One region of the Alteromonas sp. 14N.309.X.WAT.G.H12 genome, then DNA from elsewhere that is predicted to be linked to it. Evidence: predicted binding sites of a transcription regulator. Region 1 holds the regulator's gene; each other region holds the start of a gene.
What was found. Region 1 encodes sigma-54, which starts transcription at its own class of promoters, with help from an activator protein. Its sites were predicted from a motif close to GTTGGCACGNNNNTNGNNT; they were not measured.

Region 1 (4,218 bases):
TTTGCAAGGTAACTTCGGCATCAAATTGATTCGCCAGTTGTACCAGTTGAGTGGCTGCCCGGGCATGTAAGCCCAGTTTGTTAACAATGGTGACAGATTTTTCTAGGCGCATCATTCTTTTTGCTCTCGATGACGTATTTGCACATCAGAATGGCTCTCCCGCAAGTTCTTAGCTAAGCATTCAGCAACGTAAACACTGCGGTGCTGGCCACCGGTGCAGCCTATGGCAACGGTCACATAGCTTCGATTGTTGCGTTCTAGATGGGGTAACCATGTGGTGATGAGGTTTTGAATTTGATAAATAAATTTGGTAACGATGGGCTGTGAACTTAAAAATACTTGCACAGGCGTGTCTAAGCCAGTGAGATGTTTTAAGTCGGGCTCCCAATGGGGATTAGGTAAGAAACGGGCATCAAACACGTAATCGGCGTCTTTAGGAATGCCATGTTTAAAGCCAAAGGATTCGATAACCAGTACTAAACGCGCGCTTTTTTTACCTAAAATGCGCTCGCGTATGAGTTCGGCAAGCTGGTGGATGCTTAAGGAATCGGTATCAATATTAAGATCTGCCCGTTCCGCAATGGGGGCAAGCAGTTCTTTTTCTGTGAGAATGGCATCGGATAAAGACTTGTTTAATTTGGCCAGTGGATGCAAACGCCGGGTTTCACTGAAGCGCTTCATCAGCATGTCTTCACTGGCATCGATATACACAATGGTAACCGTCCAAGATTCGGGCAAATAATCCAGTATTTCCACTAATTCAGCGGGATCTTTGGGCAGGTTACGAACATCGATGCTCACGGCCACTTGTTCGTATTCGTCGGCGACAGTATGGGTTAAAGCGGGAAGCAGGTTAACGGGGATATTATCAACGCAGTAATATCCCAAATCCTCTAAGGCCCGTAATGCTACAGATTTTCCCGAGCCTGAACGGCCACTTATGATGATCAGATTCACCGTGTCTCTCCTAAATCCGCAGGCAACAAATGTCCTTTTCTATAACTTACTGTAATGCGCGAATAATATCATCATTGGTTTGCGCTTTTCTGATGCTTTTTATGGTTTCTTTGTCGCTGAGTTTTCCCGCCACTGTGGCTAGGGTTTGCAAGTGACCTTCTGTTTGATCATGAGGCACTAACAGGGTGAAAAAAATATCCACAGGTTTATTGTCAATGGCATCAAAGTCTATCGCAGGTGTACTAGTGACAACAATAGCGATAACGTGATCCAACCCTTCTAGTCGACCATGGGGAAGTGCGATGCCGTTGCCAATGCCAGTACTGCCCATTCTTTCTCGGGAAAGCAGACTGCTCAGCACTGTGGCTTCGTCAATGTCAGGGTTATTTTGGGCAGCGATTCCGCTGATAATTTCCAAAATACGCTTTTTACTATTGCACTGGACCGCACATTTAGTGCGGTCCAGGCTTACGATGGCTTGAATATCCATAAGTGACGTTAATGCTTTTTAAGCTTCTCTTTGTGCTTTAATACCTGCCTATCCAGTTTATCAACCATATTGTCTATTGCGGCATACATATCCTGGTTTTCTGAAGAGGCAAACACTTCCGCGCCGCTAAGGTATACTGTAGCTTCTGCTTTTTGATTGAGTTTTTCAACATTTAATATGACGTGCACATTTGATATGTGATCAAAGTGGCGCTCTAATTTGCTGAATTTAGTATCGACATAATTACGCAAAGAGTCAGTGATCTCAACATGACGACCGGTAAGGTTGATTTGCATATTTCGTCTTCCTTATTTTAAGCAGCCCTAAATCAGGCTTTTGCGTTGGTTAGACGGTGGAATCGACAAAGATTCCCGGTATTTTGCTATTGTTCGCCGAGCTACCATAATACCTTGCTCGGCCAACAACGAAGCAATCTTACTATCGCTAAGCGGTTTACTGGGTTTTTCAGCCGCCACTAGCTTTTTAATTAATGCGCGTATTGCCGTTGATGAACATTCGCCACCTGATTCCGTTGCGACGTGGCTGGAGAAAAAGTATTTCAATTCGAAAATGCCCCGTGGGGTATGCATGTATTTTTGCGTGGTTACGCGGGAAATTGTTGATTCATGCATATCCACCATTTCTGCGACATCATTGAGCACCATTGGTTTCATCATTTCCGGTCCGTGCTCAAAAAATCCCATTTGTTGCTGTACGATACAGTTCGCCACCTTCAATAGGGTTTCGTTGCGACTTTCCAGACTCTTTATAAACCATTTCGCTTCTTGCATATGAGAGCGAATAAACTGAGAGTCGCTGCTGTTTTTCGCTTTACGGCTCATGGCCGCATACTGCTGATTAACACTTAATTTAGGTAGACTATCTGGATTAAGTTCCACCACCCATCGTCCGTTTTTCTTCGCCACAGACACATCAGGAATGACATATTCTGGTTCTTTGGTGATAAGGGCGCTACCGGGCCGTGGATTCAATGTTTGTAGTAAACGCATGGCTTCACGAAGTTGATCTTCTTTGAGCCGAGTTTTACGCATTAGTGTTCGATAATCTTTGCTACCGAGTAAATCACAATGGTTCTCCAGCAGCATTTTGGCTTCTTCCAGCCAAGGCGTCTCAGGGGCAAACTGTTTGAGTTGCACAAGCAGGCATTCCTGAGGTGAACGGGAGCCAGAGCCTATGGGATCAAACAATTGGATACGTTTTAGCACGCATTCCACTTCGTCTTCTTCCACCGGTTCTTCGGTTTCGTCACTATTAACGCTTTGCAGAATATCCTCAACGCTAACGGTGAGGTAACCACTTTCATCGATGGAGTCGATAATCGCCAAGGCGATGGCTCGGTCTATTTCTGAAAAGGGCGTCAAGCGCATTTGCCAAAGCAAATGATCCTGAATGTTCTCGGTGGTTTCTCCCTGAAAGATCTGTTCATCATCGCCACCAGAGGAGCCGGATATGCTGGTTGCCGGTGCGGAGGAAGCTGAGATATATTCATCCCAAGTACTGTCTAAGGGTAATTCTTCGGGAAGGTCGTTTTTTTCTAACGCTTCTCCAGTGTCCATACTTTCAGTGGCAGATGCCGATTCCTGAACCGTATCGTCGTTCTCTAAATTATTTTTTTCGCCAACATCGTTGTCGGTACTTTCATCCACTTCTAACAACGGGTTGGAATCCAAGGCTTCTTGAATTTCCTGTTGTAAATCAAGTGTCGACAACTGCAATAATTTGATCGCCTGCTGTAACTGCGGCGTCATTGTAAGTTGTTGGCTAAATTTTAACTGTAACGATGGTTTCATCTACGTCTTATATAACTCTATCAAGGGATACCCAGTATGGGTCACGATTAACCGAATCCGATATCCTAACTATAGCCTGAATTGCTCTCCCAGGTATACATCACGAACCTTTTGATTACTTAATACTTGTTCCGCGGTACCCTGCGCAATGAGCTCGCCATGACTGACGATATAGGCTTCTTCACAAACATCAAGGGTTTCTCGAACATTGTGATCCGTAATAAGGATTCCTATACCTCTGTCACGTAAATGCTGAATAATCTTCTTTATATCATTCACTGAAATTGGATCAACACCAGCGAAGGGCTCATCCAACAAAATAAATTGTGGGTTAGCAGCGAGTGCTCGTGCAATCTCCACCCGACGGCGCTCTCCGCCGGATAAACTCATACCCGTACTATTACGTATATGGTTGATATTAAATTCATCAAGTAGTGAATCCGCTTCGGCTTCACGTTGTTCTTTTTTCAAATCTTTGCGGGTTTGCAGAATCGCCATGATATTCTCATGAACGGTGAGTTTACGGAATATGGATGCTTCTTGTGGTAAGTATCCAATGCCTCTGCGTGCCCTTTCATGCATGGGTTGGTGCGTCAACTCCTGGTCATCGATTTTGATTTTTCCTTTGTCTAAAGGAACCAGCCCCACAATCATATAGAAGGTGGTGGTTTTCCCCGCGCCATTGGGCCCTAACAAGCCCACAATTTGGCCCGTTGATACTGACAAGCTGACATCCCGTACAACCTGGCGGGATTTGTACGATTTAGCTAAATGGGATGCAGACAACGTAGCCATTATTGATTATCTTCCTTGTTATCTTCGTCATTATCATCGTGCTGTCTTTTGCTCTCAATGGTATCGGGTCTAAACACGGTAGTCACGCGTCCTGAAGCGCTTTCGGCCCCCCCGGTGGCAAGTAATTGTTCTTTGCCCATATCATAAGTGATGCTGTCTCCTTGC
Region 2 (4,218 bases), on a different contig from region 1:
GGGCAGTTTAATGGGCTCTCTGGTGAACAGCAGCATGTTCATTGAAGGCCGGTTAGCCCGCTTGGTGTATATCTCTTTGTACAATATGCATCAGTTTTCCGTTCATGGCTGGTTTAAGGGCACCATGACGTTACTCGGCCGTAAAGTCAGTAACTTTGTGGGGCCAAAATTAAAACTGCACTAGCGAAAAACGGTTAATGACGAAATATCACCGACAAGGTGAGATCCTGTCGGTGATTAGCCTTTCCTTGACGATAGAATAGCGAGATCTTTCACATTGAAATGACATTTTTTGTAGTCGTTCTCGTGGCTTTGCGACTTTTTTGAGCACGTTATTGGCTTGTCACCTGCTTATTTACCGTTATGCCAATGCGCTTAGCAAGGCGTGCTAAATTCGCTCTATCTACAGATAATTGCTTGGCTGCTTTTGACCAGTTTCCCTTGTACTGCGTTAAGGTTTTTAAAATCAGTTCACGCTGAAAGGCCTGAGTCTGATCTTTTAAACTAATGGGGTGATTTGTGGTGTCATCGACGACAGCTTGCTTAGAGAGAGTGTTCTCACTGACAGAAGGGAGCAGCGTTTGTTCACTGTTTAATTCATTGAGGTGTTTAGGGGTAATAATGGTAATGCCCTGAGGGGTTTCTTCCCTGGCGTACAATGCAGCTCTGGAGATCACGTGTTCTAATTCACGGACATTTCCTGGCCATGGGTATGCAATCAGGTGTGACAGGGTTTGTCTGGCCAAAGTGAGTTGTTGTAAGCCCAATTTACGCCGGGTTTGTTCCGCAAAATAACCGGCCAATAGCGGAATATCATCCCGTCGCTGTCTTAGCGGGGGCACGTGGATGGGAAAGGCGCCTAGGCGGTGGTATAAATCGGCGCGAAAACGGCGGGCTTTTACCTCTTCTTCCATACGTCGGTTTGTGGCGGCTACGATGCGCACATTCACTTTTACCGGTCGGTCTTTACCTACCACCTGAATTTCCTGATTTTGAATCGCCCGTAATAATGTTCCTTGCACTTCTAGCGGTAGTTCGCCAATTTCATCAAGAAACAAGGTGCCACCATCGGCCAGTAGAAATTTGCCTTGGCGGTCTTCGCTGGCACTGGTAAACGCCCCTTTGACATGACCAAATAATTCACTTTCTATGAGGTGTCTGGCGATTGCTGCGCAATTGACGTAAACCAGTGCCTTGTCTTTACGGTTAGATTGCTGATGGATGGCGCGGGCGACAAGCTCTTTGCCCACTCCACTTTCCCCTTCAATGAGAATGGTTAAATCGGAAGGTGCCGCCAGGCGGATGGTTTTGCTGAGCTTTTTTATGGCTTTACTATTGCCAATCATTTCTGCCGAGTTATGTTTCCCGCCTGCCTGTTCATTTAATTCCCGCAATATGTTTTGTGTGTGAGATGACTGGCTTTCAAGTTTGTCCATGCGGCGGGCCGTGGCCAGGATCCGCGAAACCAATTCAGCCATCACATCGAGGGCACCATCGTCGAGTTGATCAAACACATTGGGCTCTATGCTATCGAGGGTCAGTACGCCCATAAGCTGGGCGTGTTTGTATAAGGGTAAGCCCATACACGAATGTACGGACATATCTTCACTGTGACCGATAACCATGCCATCGTAGGGATCCGGTAACGGCGAGTCTGCGGGAAACCGCATTACGACTTTGCGTTGGCATATCTGGTGTAGCCGAGGATGCTCATCAAGCACGAAGCGCCGGCCCATGAGATCGGGACTTAGCCCCCGTTGCGCCATCGGCTCAAGAACGCCTTTTTGGTAAATTAATAGCGCTGCGGCATCACAGTTGATGGTGGCACATACGGCACCTATGATGCTTTCATAGATATTGCTGTGCTCTAATGCGGCGGTTAAATCCATGGCAAAATTGACAAGTGCATGGTTGGATAACTTGGTCATTATGGCGTCACCCTAAATACAAAGATATATTATGACACGATTTAGTCATTTTGACTCTTTTTGTATTATGTCAAAATGACACATAATTGACTTTGTATTTATAAATTATTGATATTAAGTGATATTTTAATTGGCATGAAGTTAGCTATGTGAAGGGTTAAGTAGTCTTTCTTTGTAATCGAAAAACCGCTTTTTTCTTTTATTCCTCATTTTACGTTAACTAGAGTGTACCCATGCTAAGTCAAACTCATATCGATACTGTAAAAGCGACCATTCCTTTACTGGCTTCTGCCGGCACGGCCATTACTGAACATTTTTATGTGCGCATGTTTAAGCATAATCCTGAGCTAAAAAATGTGTTTAATATGACTCACCAAAAAAGTGGCCGTCAGCCTGCGGCACTTTTCGCGGCCATTGCGGCCTATGCCCAAAACATTGATAAACTGGATGTACTCACCGACGCGGTGATGCGTATTGCCCATAAGCATACCAGCTTTAATATTCAGCCTGAGCAGTATGCGATTGTCGGCCATCATCTTATTGAAACCCTGCGAGAGCTTGCCCCTGATGACTTTACCCCTGAAGTTGAAGAGGCCTGGACTGCCGCCTATGGTCAACTGGCCGATATCTTCATCAAGGTAGAAGGTGAATTGTACGAATCACGGGCGCAAAAAGAAGGCGGCTGGAAAGATTTTCGTCGTTTTCGTGTTGTTTCTAAAACACCGGAGTCTGAACTGGTGACAAGCTTCGTGTTGGCCCCCGTAGATGGTGGCCCAGTGATTGATTATCTTCCAGGTCAATACTTAGGCGTGAAAGTGCGTCCCCAAGGCAGTGATTACGACGAAATTAGACAATACTCTTTATCTACCTCACCCAATGGTAAAACCTACCGTATTAGCGTGAAACGGGATGGTGAGGTTGATGCTGCGGGGGTTTTATCCCACTATTTACATGATCATGTTAACGAAGGTGATGAAATCGAAGCGATGCCACCGGCAGGGGATTTTTTCCTTCAACAATCCGACGCTCCCGTGGTGCTGATTTCAGCAGGCGTAGGGCTCACGCCGATGCAAGCTATGCTGGATACCTTAGTCCAACAACAGACGCAGCGCCCCGTTAGCTATTTGCATGCTTGCATTCATGAAGGTCAGCATTCATTTAAAGAACACGTTAAATCCTTGCAAAGTGCGCTGAACTTAACGGTTTATACCTGGTATGAACGCGCTGGCGAACTCAAAGAGGGTGAGTTTGAAGGCCGAATGGATATTGCTGCGATAAAATCCCAGCTACCGCTGAATGACGGCGAGTTTTATCTGTGTGGACCATTGCCCTTTATGTTGGGAATAAAACAACAGCTGCTGGATGCAGGTGTGGCGGATAATCAGATCCATTACGAATTGTTCGGCCCACACCAGAACCTGTAGTGTGCTCGCAGGTTTGTTGTCAATTTAAGCTTGGGATACTTTAAGGCCAACAATACCTGCGCATATTAAGCCTAAGCTAACGAGCTTTACCACGTCTGAAGATTCATCGAATAAAAGGATCCCCATGACCGCCGTGCCGAGGGCGCCGATCCCCACCCAGATGGCGTAGGCGGTGCCAACGGGTAAACTTTTTAGCGCCAATCCCAGTAAAATAAAGCTGGCCGTTAAGGAAACCACGGTGAAAACCGACGGCCAGAGCTTTGTAAAGCCATCAGAATATTTAAGCCCTACCGCCCAGCACACTTCTAAAATGCCCGCAGCAAATACAAAGATCCAGTTCATCAATACCTCTCAATTTTTATGAGGCCGTCCCCGATGAAAATTGAGCGGTGGGGTCGTCCCCACTTCCTGTTGTTCGTTCACTGAGCGCTATTATTTCCGAAGATGGGTCTTCTAGCAAACCATCACGCGCCGTACGATGTGCATTACGCCTGACTTAAGGCATAATTGCTAAGGAAACGGCGCAATGATCACTTAACATGGCCGCTTCGTGCATGTCAGCATAAGGATGTACCTGAACCGGTGACAATATGGATGAGGCAGAGATCCCCCCTAGGATAATATGATCAATGGGCACCGGATAACGGGGGTGGCAGCCAGTCATGTTATCAGTGGCAAGAATAGGGCTGGGTGTTGTGCTTAATAGGGCATGACGAAACCGATTTTGGGGTAAGGAAAGCCGGTGATTAAAATCGCCCATGATAACAAATTTGTGATGGGCAGCTTGTTGTTGGGCTACCCAATCTTCTAAGACGGAGGCTTGACGGCCATAAATTTGGCATGATCGCTCATCGCTGGATTGGTAA
Region 3 (4,218 bases), on a different contig from region 1:
ATTGAAGGGGCAATTCAACAAGGTTGCGATTCGGTGCAAGCCTTGGGCGAAACCTTAAAATGTGGCACCAATTGTGGCTCGTGTAAGCCCGAACTTAAAACCCTTATTGAAAAGACCCGTTCAACGATACCGGTTAACGGGGTTACAGAAGAGGTAATACTTCATGATTAATTCAGCAATGAATAAATTCCCGTTTCAGTTTTTCCGCAAGCGGTTAAACAGAAAAATACCTCAAGCGCCCGCGAGTAACCCACGTCATAGCGCCTCGATGGTGGCCAAAACCGGTCAGGTTTTTATTGTGGGTGCCGGTCCGGGTGATGCCGAATTACTCACCATTAAAGCCTGGAAATGTTTACAACAGGCCGATGTGGTGCTGTTTGACTGGCTGGTGGATAAATCGGTGTTAGCCGAAATTCCCCGCCACGTAAAAACCGAATTTGTCGGTAAACGTTCCGGACGCCATTCCATGTTACAGCAGGATATCTGTCGTCGCCTGGTGGACATGGCGTCGTCGGGACTGACTGTGGTGCGTCTTAAAGGTGGCGATCCGGCGGTGTTTGCCCGTACCACCGAAGAAACCGCCGCCTTACAGGAAGCCAATATTCCTTTTGCCATCGTACCTGGGATTACCGCCGCATCGGGGGCTTCTGCCTACACGGGGATCCCGTTGACAGAACGCCACTGTGCCCAATCGGTCACCCTCTCCACGGCCCATTTTAAAGATCCGGAAAAAATGCCAGATTGGCAAAGTCTTGCTAAGGCGACTCAATCTCAAACTGTGGTGATGTACATGGGGTTATCCCGGTTAAAAGACATTGCTGAACATTTATCAGCTGCCGGCGTAAAATCTGATTTTCCCGTGGCCGTCATCGAAAATGCCTGTTGCCCTCATCAACGGGTGATCACAGGCTGTGTGTCTGACATTGCTGAAAAAGTGAATAATGCCAAGTTGACAGGTCCTGCTTTGTTGATCTTCGGAGAGGTGGTAAAATCTCGCCAACAGGTCGCTACGCAGTTACTTCAACAGGTCACCCATGTCACAGGTTTTTAGTCAGTATATTAAAATTATTGGAAAGGGCCAGAAAGGCAGTCGCAGCCTGACCCAGGAAGAAGCCTATACGGCGATGAAAATGTTGTTAGCCGGTGAAGTCACCGGCGATCAACGGGGGGCTTTTCTCATGCTATTGCGCACCCGAGAAGAAACCCCAGAAGAAGTTATCGGTTTTGTTCAGGCATGTCGGGAGTTATTACCGGCGGGTCTTGCCAGCATTAATCCGGTATTGGATATTGGTTGTTATGCCGGTAAACGAAGACAACTCCCTTGGTATCTGTTATCTGTTGCCTGTCTTGCTCAGCAGGGCATTTCTGTTTTTATGCACGGAGCGCACGAACCGGGTTCCGGTCGCTTATATGCCTCTCATGTGCTTCCCGCGTTAGGATTACCCGCTGCCACTACCCTTGAACAAGCCCAGGAGCAGTTAGCGACCTATCAGGTTAGTTACCTAGATTTAGGGGGGGTGTTACCGCCGCTAAATACCTTGATAAAACTTCGGGAAGTATTTGCTTTACGCTCTTGTGCCAATACCTTAGCTAGGTTGCTTAATCCCTCCCAGGCGCCATTTAATGTTCAGGGCGTTTACCATATGCATCTTGATCACAAACACCAACGGGTGAATGAAGCGTTTACCGCGTTTGATGCCCTGTGTTTTCGCGGAGATGGGGGGGATCCTGAAGTAAACAGTGAGCGTCCAACGGAACTGTTTTTTACCCGCCAAGGTAAAACCGAGGTGGTGACCTTGCCAGAAATGGCCCAAACCTGGGCGGTAAAAGATAAAGCCATGGATGTTAAAGACATGCTGGCTTTTTGGCGCGGCGAAAGTGAACACCTGTATGGTGCACAGGCGGTCAAAGCTTCGTTAGCCAGTTATTTGATGCTGGTTAAATCCCTCGATGTGCAAGAAGCGGTGCGCCTTGCAGATCAGTTCTGGCAAGAACGGGATCGCCAAGCCTTACCCTTTTCTCATGGTGCAAGCTAGCCGCTGCATCATCAACGAGCAACCAAGGTAATGAAATTGCACTACCTTGATACAAGTTATTACCCACCTCAATACGGAAATTCACTAAGCTATTGAAATAGAACGAATATTAATGTTGGCACTGTTGATGCTTTATAAACAACAAGAGGCAGCATAAAAGAATAAAAACGCACTTAAGCGTACCAAGCTGTCGCAACAACATTATGATTCATACATCTTAGGATGTACGGCAACGAAGCCCACCAGGTTAATGGTCAAACATTAACCTGGTGGGTTTTTTTTTGGCTAAAAGGAAAACACATGAATGCGTTAACACCCTTGCGCGGTTTAACCCACACAGCAAAAACCTTAGCGTCAGCGCTGGTTATGTCAGTCACGCTGACTGGCGTAAGTGCGTCATCTTTGGCGGCGGATAATAACGACTGGCCGGAGAAAGAAGAGCTCAAATTTGGCTTTATTAAACTGACGGATATGGCGCCACTGGCTATTGCCTATGAGAAAGGTTTTTTTGAAGACGAGGGGCTATATGTCACTTTGGAAGCCCAGGCTAACTGGAAAGTGTTGCTAGATCGGGTTATCGACGGTGAGTTAGATGGGGCCCATATGCTGGCGGGCCAACCTTTAGGAGCCACCATTGGCTTTGGTACTAAAGCGCACATTATCACCGCGTTTAGTATGGATCTTAATGGTAATGGCATCACGGTTTCCAACGAGATTTGGGAGCAAATGAAAAAGAACATGCCCAAGGAAGACGGCAAACCCGTTCACCCAGTGAAAGCCGATTACCTAAAACCGGTAGTGGAAAAATACCGGGAAGAAGGTAAGGCCTTTAAAATGGGCATGGTGTTCCCAGTTTCCACCCACAATTATGAATTGCGTTACTGGCTAGCCGCCGGTGGTATTCATCCGGGTTATTATGCGCCCCATAAAGGTGACACTTCAGGACAAATTGATGCCGAGGCTTTGTTATCTGTCACACCGCCTCCACAAATGCCCGCCACCATGGAAGCTGGCACCATACACGGTTATTGCGTAGGCGAACCCTGGAATCAGCAAGCGGTATTTAAAGGTATTGGTGTACCTGTGATCACCGATTATGAAATCTGGAAAAATAACCCGGAAAAAGTGTTTGGTGTAAGCAGCGAATGGGCAGAAAAGTACCCCAATACCCATATTCGGGTGGTCAAAGCCATGATCCGAGCGGCCATGTGGTTGGATGAAAACAACAATGCGAACCGTCCTGAAGCAGTGAAAATTCTGGCCAAAAGTACCTATGTGGGGGCCGATGAAGCCGTGTTGGCCAATAGCATGACAGGCACCTTTGAATACGAGAAAGGCGATAAACGTGAAGTGCCGGATTTCAACGTATTCTTCCGCTATAACGCGACTTATCCTTACTACAGTGACGCCATTTGGTATTTAACTCAGATGCGCCGTTGGGGACAAATTCCTGAAGCGAAGCCGGACAGCTGGTATATCAACATGGCCAAAGAGGTGTATCGTCCTGATATCTATGCCGCTGCCGCTAAGGCACTGATTGCTGAAGGCAAAGCAAAGGCGGAAGACTTCCCAGATTTTGATACAGAAACGGGCTTTAAACCGCCGCAAAAAGAGTTTATCGACGAGGTTACCTATGACGGAACCCATCCCAATGCCTATCTTGAAAAGTTTGGCATCGGCCTGAAAGGCGATACCGTTCTTTAATGATTAACACAGGATATTACTATGAGTAAGTCAGCGTCTTTCGTGACATCTATCGGACAATTTAAACAAGGTAATCCGGGTAAAATGCTGTTGACCACCCTACAGACCTTGTTGTTACCGCTCGTGGGATTGTTATTGTTCTTAGCTGTGTGGAATGGGGTAGCCAAATCCATCGATACATCACTAGGGCAATTTCCCGGCCCGGCGCAAGTGTGGACGCAAACGCTCACCTTGATTGATGAACACAGTGCACAGCGGGAGAAAGCTGAGGCCTTTTATGAGCGCCAAGAGCAACGGAATGCGGCGCGGGTGGCACAAGATCCCACCTATGAACCAAAAGTGCGTCCCTTCACCGGTGCACCGACGTTTTTTGATCAAATATGGACGAGCCTATATACCGTCATGATTGGCTTTTTAATTGCGTCTGTTATCGCCGTACCCGTGGGAATTGTGTGTGGCTTGAGTAAGTCGGCTTACA

Region 2: hmpA (NO-inducible flavohemoprotein) is a predicted target of sigma-54. The motif match lies at 2,058-2,076, and genes of this name have one in related genera.
Region 3: V5298_RS08940 (CmpA/NrtA family ABC transporter substrate-binding protein) is a predicted target of sigma-54. The motif match lies at 2,151-2,169, and genes of this name have one in related genera.

Annotation. Positions count from the first base shown of each region.
Region 1 is NZ_JBAHZB010000010.1:108-4,325, reverse strand. Features, by position in the region: gene V5298_RS05555 (HPr family phosphocarrier protein) at 1-115, opposite strand, end outside; gene rapZ (RNase adapter RapZ) at 112-957, opposite strand; gene ptsN (PTS IIA-like nitrogen regulatory protein PtsN) at 1,004-1,447, opposite strand; gene hpf (ribosome hibernation promoting factor) at 1,456-1,743, opposite strand; gene V5298_RS05535 (RNA polymerase factor sigma-54) at 1,771-3,258, opposite strand; gene lptB (LPS export ABC transporter ATP-binding protein) at 3,328-4,053, opposite strand; partial or broken gene V5298_RS05525 (LptA/OstA family protein) at 4,053-4,218, opposite strand, start outside.
Region 2 is NZ_JBAHZB010000003.1:73,509-77,726, forward strand. Features, by position in the region: gene V5298_RS02800 (NAD(P)/FAD-dependent oxidoreductase) at 1-184, shown strand, start outside; gene norR (nitric oxide reductase transcriptional regulator NorR) at 333-1,928, opposite strand; gene hmpA (NO-inducible flavohemoprotein) at 2,162-3,352, shown strand; gene sugE (quaternary ammonium compound efflux SMR transporter SugE) at 3,377-3,694, opposite strand; gene V5298_RS02820 (endonuclease/exonuclease/phosphatase family protein) at 3,849-4,218, opposite strand, start outside.
Region 3 is NZ_JBAHZB010000023.1:29,336-33,553, forward strand. Features, by position in the region: gene V5298_RS08925 (nitrate reductase) at 1-171, shown strand, start outside; gene cobA (uroporphyrinogen-III C-methyltransferase) at 164-1,051, shown strand; gene V5298_RS08935 (glycosyl transferase family protein) at 1,035-2,036, shown strand; gene V5298_RS08940 (CmpA/NrtA family ABC transporter substrate-binding protein) at 2,403-3,740, shown strand; gene V5298_RS08945 (ABC transporter permease) at 3,825-4,218, shown strand, end outside.